Regions from separate parts of the Modestobacter sp. L9-4 genome, predicted to be linked through region 2. Evidence: riboswitches for the same ligand, from Rfam matches in the RefSeq annotation. Region 2 holds a riboswitch; each other region holds the start of a gene.
The links. A riboswitch is a leader RNA that binds a small molecule or an ion and turns the genes downstream of it on or off. The one in region 2 is predicted to bind cyclic di-AMP.
Positions count from the first base shown of each region.

Region 1: linked by a shared signal. The riboswitch ahead of KUM42_RS20225 (transglycosylase family protein) and the one ahead of KUM42_RS08935 (NlpC/P60 family protein) in region 2 are both predicted to bind cyclic di-AMP.
Region 3: linked by a shared signal. The riboswitch ahead of KUM42_RS03910 (C40 family peptidase) and the one ahead of KUM42_RS08935 (NlpC/P60 family protein) in region 2 are both predicted to bind cyclic di-AMP.

Region 1 covers NZ_CP077800.1:590,404-592,656, forward strand. Annotated here, with positions in the region: gene treY (malto-oligosyltrehalose synthase) at 1-462, shown strand, start outside; cyclic di-AMP (ydaO/yuaA leader) riboswitch at 846-1,007, shown strand; gene KUM42_RS20225 (transglycosylase family protein) at 1,011-1,769, shown strand; gene treZ (malto-oligosyltrehalose trehalohydrolase) at 1,949-2,253, shown strand, end outside.
Region 2 covers NZ_CP077800.1:1,897,546-1,899,798, forward strand. Annotated here, with positions in the region: gene KUM42_RS08935 (NlpC/P60 family protein) at 1-957, opposite strand, end outside; cyclic di-AMP (ydaO/yuaA leader) riboswitch at 974-1,144, opposite strand; gene KUM42_RS08940 (hypothetical protein) at 1,297-1,836, shown strand; gene KUM42_RS08945 (GNAT family N-acetyltransferase) at 1,845-2,253, shown strand, end outside.
Region 3 covers NZ_CP077800.1:828,586-830,838, forward strand. Annotated here, with positions in the region: gene KUM42_RS03900 (four-carbon acid sugar kinase family protein) at 1-205, opposite strand, end outside; gene KUM42_RS03905 (aspartate/glutamate racemase family protein) at 202-873, opposite strand; cyclic di-AMP (ydaO/yuaA leader) riboswitch at 1,311-1,421, shown strand; gene KUM42_RS03910 (C40 family peptidase) at 1,464-1,967, shown strand; gene KUM42_RS03915 (glucosidase) at 2,026-2,253, opposite strand, start outside.

The DNA.
Region 1 (2,253 bases), 1.3 Mb from region 2:
CCCGACGTCTACCAGGGCACCGAGCTGTGGGACTTCTCCCTGGTCGACCCGGACAACCGCCGTCCGGTCGACTACGACCAGCGCCGCGAGCTGCTCGCCCGGCTGGACGGCGGCTGGGTGCCCGAGGTCGACGAGACCGGTGCGGCCAAGCTGCTGGTGGTCTCCCGCGCCCTGCGGCACCGCCGTGACCACCCGGAGGCCTTCGCCGGGTACGCCCCGGTGACGGCCAGCGGCACGGCGGCCGACCACGTGGTGGCCTTCGACCGCGGTGGCGTCGTCACCGTCGCCACCCGGCTGCCGGCCCACCTGGCGGAGACCGGCTGGGGCGACACGACCCTGCCGCTGCCCACGGGCGCGTGGCGGGACCTGCTGACCGGCGCCCGGGTCGTCTCCGACGCCTCCGGGGTGCAGCTGTCCGAGCTGCTGTCCGCCCTCCCTGTGGCGCTGCTCGTCCGCGACTGACGCACGGTCCTGCGGTCCCTCCGGGCACAGGGCGTCACCGGCCCCCTCGACCACCCGGTCGAGGGGGCCGGTGTGCGTCCTGACGTCCCCCTGGTGGCGGCACCACCGGTCGTGGACGGTCGGGCACCCACCCCCGACCGGTGGTGCGGACCCCGGTGTCAACCCGTGTTCCCACCGGTGTGTCGACAGGTCGACCTGTCGACAGTGCGTAACGAAATGGTCTCGGAGGGCGTTGGACGGTGCGCATGTCGTCACATTTCCGCCGCGACGCGCCGTCGATCCGCGACACGCCGCTCGCCAGTTGGCAGTTGTCCACCTACCGTCGTCCTCGCGTTCGGGCCTTCCTGGCCGAGCGCGGCACCGGACCGCTCAGCCCCGTCCGCCGGTGACCTCAACCAGACCCTTCCGGACGGGGGCGGGGGACCCACATCCGACGCGCCGCCCATCCAGCGCCGCGCGTCTACGGGGTGAAGCCGCAGATCTGCGGCCGGGCACCGATCGCCCGAACCCGACAGCTCACCTCGCAGGCGGTGATCGGAGGAACACGCATGTCCAAGCACTCTCAGCCCCGTCACGCCCTCGCTCGTCGCGTCCTGCGCGGCGGTGTGGTCACCGTCGGGGCCGCCGCTGTCGGCCTCGGTGCCACCGTCGGCATCGGGACGGCGACGGCATCCGCCGCCGAGCACGACTGGAGCGGCGTCGCTGCCTGCGAGTCCGGCGGCAACTGGAGCATCAACACCGGCAACGGCTACTACGGCGGCCTGCAGTTCAACCAGGGCACCTGGGCCGCCTACGGCGGCACCGCCTACGCCCCGCGCGCCGACCAGGCCTCCGCCGGTGAGCAGATCGCCGTGGCCGAGAAGGTCCTCGCCGGCCAGGGTGTCGGCGCATGGCCGACCTGCGGCAAGCGCCTGACCGGCGGCAGCACCGCCGTCCCGGCCGAGCAGAAGGCCGCCCCGGCTCCGAAGGCCGCCCCCCAGGCCGCCGCCCCGGCTCCGAAGGCCGCCGCTCCCAAGGCCGCCCCGGCGCCGAAGGCCGCTGCCCCCAAGGCCGCCCCGGCGCCGAAGGCCGCTGCTCCCAAGGCTGCCGCCAAGGCTGCCGCCGCGCGGGAGACCACGGCCGCCACCCGCTCCACCCGTCAGGCGCCGGCCGCGACCGCAGCCGGCAACTACACGGTGAAGCCGGGCGACACCCTGAACAAGATCGCGGCCGCCAACGGCACCAGCTGGCAGTCGCTGTACGCCAAGAACCGCGGCATCGTCAGCAACCCGAACCTGATCTTCGTCGGTCAGCTGCTCGCCGTCTGATCCACCCCGGGGCTCGCCCCGGACCCGCACGGCACGAACGGCCGGGCACCCCAGCGTGGGGGTGCCCGGCCGTTCGCCGTCCCGGGGCGGGTGACGGGTGCGACGGTTCGCCAGCCGCCTGGGCGGGCATGATCGATCCGCTCTCCCACTCCCCCCGCACCACCGCCCGGAGGTCCTCCATGCCCCAGCCCGTCGAGTTCTCCGTCTGGGCTCCGCTCCCCGAGCGGGTCCGCCTCTCCCTCGACGGGCAGGTGCACGACATGCAGCGGGACGACGCCGGCTGGTGGCGCGTGACCGCACCGGCCGAGCCCGAGTCCGACTACGGCTTCCTGCTCGACGACACCGAGCCCGCGCGCCCCGACCCGCGCTCCCGCCGGCAGCCCGACGGCGTGCACGGGCTGTCCCGCCGCTTCGACCCCGCCGCGTACAGCTGGGGCGACGGCGCCTGGACCGGGCGCCCGCTCGCCGGCGGCGTCGTCTACGA
Region 2 (2,253 bases):
GTCGAACGAGCTCGGGCCGGCGGCGGCCCAGACGTAGGGCGAGCCGCGCTTGGCCATGGCCGCCGCGACGGCGGTGCCAGCGGCACCACTGGCGGCGACGGGAGCCGCGTCCTCGGCCGGGGCGGGAGCCGCCGGGGCGGCCGGGGCTGCCGGGGCGGCGGCGGACCGGGTGGCCCGGGACGCCGCGGGCGCCTGACGCTCGGCGGCGGCAGCGGTGGCCGGCGCAGCGCTGGAGGCCTGCTCGGCCTGGGCGGCCTGCGCTGCCTGGGCGGCCTCGGCAGCGGCGGCCTCGCGGGCCGCAGCGGCAGCAGCAGCTGCGGCCTGCTCCTCGGCGAGCTTGCGGGCCCGCTCCTGCTCCTCGGCGGTGAGCCGGTCGAAGTCGGCCTTGTACTGGTCGATCTGGGACTGCAGGTCGGCCTGCTGGCGGGCGACCTCCTCGACCTGCGCCTGCGCGGCGGCAGCGGCGGAGTCGGCGTCGGCCTTCGCCTGGGCGGCGGCCTGGGTGGCCTGCTCGGCCTCGCCGAGGACCGCGTTGTTGTGGTCGGCGATGGTGCCCAGCGTGCCGACGCGGTCGATCATCTCGTCGGCGGAGGTGCTGGTCAGCATGGCCTGCAGGGTGTCCAGGCGGTCGCCGGTGTAGGCGCTGCGGGCCACCTCGGTGACCTTGTCGCGGGCACTGCCCACCGCGGCGTCGGCGTCGGCGACCTTGGCGGCGGCCTGCTCGGCGGCGGCCTGCTGGTCGGCCAGCTGCACACGGGCGTCGTTGAACTGCTCGGTGACGACCTCGAGGTCGTGACCACGGGCGGCGACGAGGGCCGCGGCCTCCTGCGAGCTGGCCGGCGTTTCGGGCGCGGCCGACGCGGGAAGGGAGGTGAGGGAGACGACGCCGGCGGCGGCCAGCGAGATCAGGACGGCGGTCGTGGACCGACGGCGGGCAGAGCTGAGCGAACTCGCCATGTGAGGCGGGTGTTTCCTTTCTTCCACTCGCCGCCTACCGAGTTAGCTGACGGGTTCGGGCGGGAAGACGCCCGGCTCCGCACGGCCCGTACGGGTCGCGTGGAGCTTCACCCCAGTGCTGCGGTGGGTCCCCGGTCCACTGGCCCGCAGTGCTGCACGGGCCGCTGTGGTTCGGCGGCGGTCCAGGCGGTCGCTCCCCGGGAGGGGGCTGAGGTGCCCGTCCGGACCGTCGCCCACCGTAAGCGTGTGATGGGGAGATGACAAACGGTCGGGCCCGATTTGTGCAGAAACTCCTGGCGAGTGCACGGACACGCTCACCGGGCGTGACAGGCTCGCCGGATGCGTGGCCTCGGGCGGCGGGAGTTCTGCCTCGTGCTGCTGCGCCGGATGGCCGACTCGCGGCCTGACCTGGTCACCGGCGCGCTCGTCCGACTGGACGCCGACCGCGCGGAGGCCCGCGAGGCGCACCGCCGGTGGCAGGCGCTGCAGCACTCCGCGGCGGGGCCGCGCGGCGTGTCGCTGCGGAGCGCCGTCCTCGGTCCGACCGAGGAGTGTGAGGAGCGCCTCTGGGGCGACGTGGCCCTCGTCGTCCGCCGCTGGGCGCTGCCGCTGTGGCCGCAGCTGCGCTGGGAGGTGGTCTCCCTGCCCGGGGGCCCGGTGCTCGGCGAGCAGCTGGTGCGCGCGGCCGGGTCGCCGCTGCCCGCGGCGACGGCCGGTGACCTGCGGGTGTGGGAGCACACGGTCGGCGACGTGGCCGCGCTGCCCGGCGCGGTGCAGGTCGACCCCCGGGTGGCCAGCCGCTGGGAGGTGCACGTGGCCGGCGTCCGGGCGCAGTTCGTCTGGGGGCTGCTGCAGCAGGTGCAGCCCGGGCCGCCATGATCGGGCCCGTGCCGAGCCTCTCCCCCGCTGCCTGGGACGACCCCGTCGTCCAGCAGCTCGCCACCGCCCAGCAGGACGAGCTGCGCATCCGCTACGACGGCAAGGGCGAGCCCGGGGTGCCCCCGTCGGCCGGCGACGTCGCCGTCGTCCTGGTCGCCCGCGACGACGACGGGACGCCGATCGGCTGCGGTGCGCTGCGGGCGCTGGAGCCCGGCGCGGCCGAGGTGAAGCGGATGTACGTCGTCCCGGCCGCCCGGGGACGCGGGGTGTCCCGGCTGGTGCTGGCCGGGCTGGAGGCCGAGGCGCGGGCCCGCGGCTGGACCACGCTGCGGCTGGAGACCGGGCCCCGGCAGCCGGAGGCCGTCGGGCTCTACACCGCGGCCGGCTACGCGCCGGTCGGCGCCTTCGGGCACTACG
Region 3 (2,253 bases), 1.1 Mb from region 2:
GGTCCTCGTCGTCCCAGCTGGTGAGGACCGGGACGTCGTGCACGACCTGGCTGCCCGTCGGGTCGTCGTCCAGGACGACGATCCGGCGTCCGGCCCGGGCGTTCATCTCGCGGATGCGCTGCCGGGCCCCCGGCACGGGCCGCGGGGCGGCCTGCCCCTCGGTGAGCTCGCGATGGCTCCGGGGGCGGAGGGCGGCTGCCGTCACCGCACGGTCTCGCGGACCGTGGCAGCCAGCAGCTCGACACCGGAGCGCGGGCTGGAGAACACACGCAGCCCGGTCTCCTCCTCCAGCCGGCCGACCAGGCGACGCATCGACGCCTGGGCGAGGACGATCACGTCGACCTCCCGGGCGAGCGCCGCGGCCTGCTCGGCGACCATGTCGTCGTGCGCGGCCCGGTCGCCGCCCATGAGGACGTCGAAGGCGCCGGGGCACAGCCGCTGCACGATCTGCGGGTCGCGGCCGGCCTCCCGGGCGCTGGCGGCGATGAGGTCGCTGGTCGGGCCCAGGGTGGTCGGGACGGTGGCCAGGACACCGATCCGGTCGAAGGTCGCCGCCTCCCGGGCCATCGCCTGGTCGATCTTCACGACCGGCACCCCGACGGCGCGCTGAGCGGCGTCCAGCGTGGGCCCCAGGGACGAGCAGGCGCTGAAGATGACGTCGGCGCCCGCGGCCTCGGCCGCCTGTGCCAGGTGCACCATCCGCGCCTCGGAACTCTCCGAGATGCCCTGCTCCCGGACCACCGTGGCCAGCACGTCGGAGTCGACGAAGTGCAGGATCTCGGCGTCCGGGATCAACTCCCCGATCAGGTCGGTGATCACCGGCTCGACGGTCACGAAGACGAAGCTCGTGTGCAGCACGGCCACTTTCGGCATGTCCCAACCCCTCTGATGTGTTGCTCAGATGTCTGAGGACTATGACCCCGGTCATGCTCGTCGTCAAGGACTTTCTGTGGTCCACGCCACGAAACTGCCGGAGGCGACCGGGAGCAGCCGGCGCAGCCGACCGCGCGTCGCCCGCCTCGGGCCGTCGGGGTGTCCGGCCGGTCACGCTGTGTCGGCAACGCGCGCAGCGGGACGACAAGGCGTCTTCGTGCTCGGGACACCGCTCGCCGCGGAGCCACCCAGGTCAGCTCCGGCGAGTCGTCCGTCGGTCGGCGTGGCGGAGCCCCTCACGACGCTGCGCGTGCCCATGCGATCACCGGGAGTCCGCCATACGTTCCGGGAACCCGCTGTGTTCCACCTGTCGCCGATCACGGCGACGAGCCGGCGGGGACCGCCGAACCGGGCGGACGGCCGCGCAGCACCGGCGGCCGCGAGCCCGGGCCGGGGACCCATCGCAGTTCTGGGGTGAAGCGCGACCGGCACACGTGTGCCGCCGCGCCGGGCGAGTTCCCCGCCCGAACCCGTCAGCTAACTCGGTAGGCGGTTGCGGAGAACCAGGAGAAACGTCGTCCGTGACGACCATGCGCACTGCCACGTCCCGTCGCTCCACCCGGGCAGCGGCTCTCGCCCTGCTCACCGGCGCGGGCCTCATGCTCACCCCCGTCGCCGCCCAGGCCTCGGCTCCGGGCGGCGCCCCCGCGGTGTCGGCCCCCAGCCACGTCGTCGCACCGAACTGGGCCGCCCAGAAGATCGTCGACACCGCACTCGCCCAGCAGGGCACCCCCTACGCCTGGGGCGGGTCCAGCCCGCGGGGCTTCGACTGCTCCGGCCTCGTCCAGTACGCCGCGCGGGCGGCCGGCATCTCGGAGCCGCGCACCTCACGGGCGCAGGCGACCGTGGGCACGCCCGTCTCCAAGGCCGACCTGCGCCCCGGTGACCTGGTGTTCTTCTACAACCCGGTCGGCCACGTGGGCATCTACATCGGCGACGGCAAGATGGTGCACGCGCCGACGACCGGTGACGTCGTCCGCATCGCCAGCGTCGACCGGATGTGGGGCTTCAACTCCGCCCGCCGCATCGCCTGACCCCCGCTGATGGAGTCCCAACGCTCGCTTTCTGCAGCGCTGGGACTCCATCAGCCGGTCAGCCGGCCCAGCGGGGGTCGGGTGGGAGCCGCGGGTTGAGCAGGTGCGCGACCAGCGCCGTCCAGCCGGTCTGGTGGGTGGCGCCCAGGCCCTCGCCGGTGTCGCCGTCGAAGAACTCGCTGAACGTCGGGTGCTCGCGCCACAGCGGGGAGTCGCTGGACTCGATGCGGTCGCCGTCGGCCGGGCGCTTGCCGTCGACCGGGCGGAACAGCCGGGTGAGGCTGGC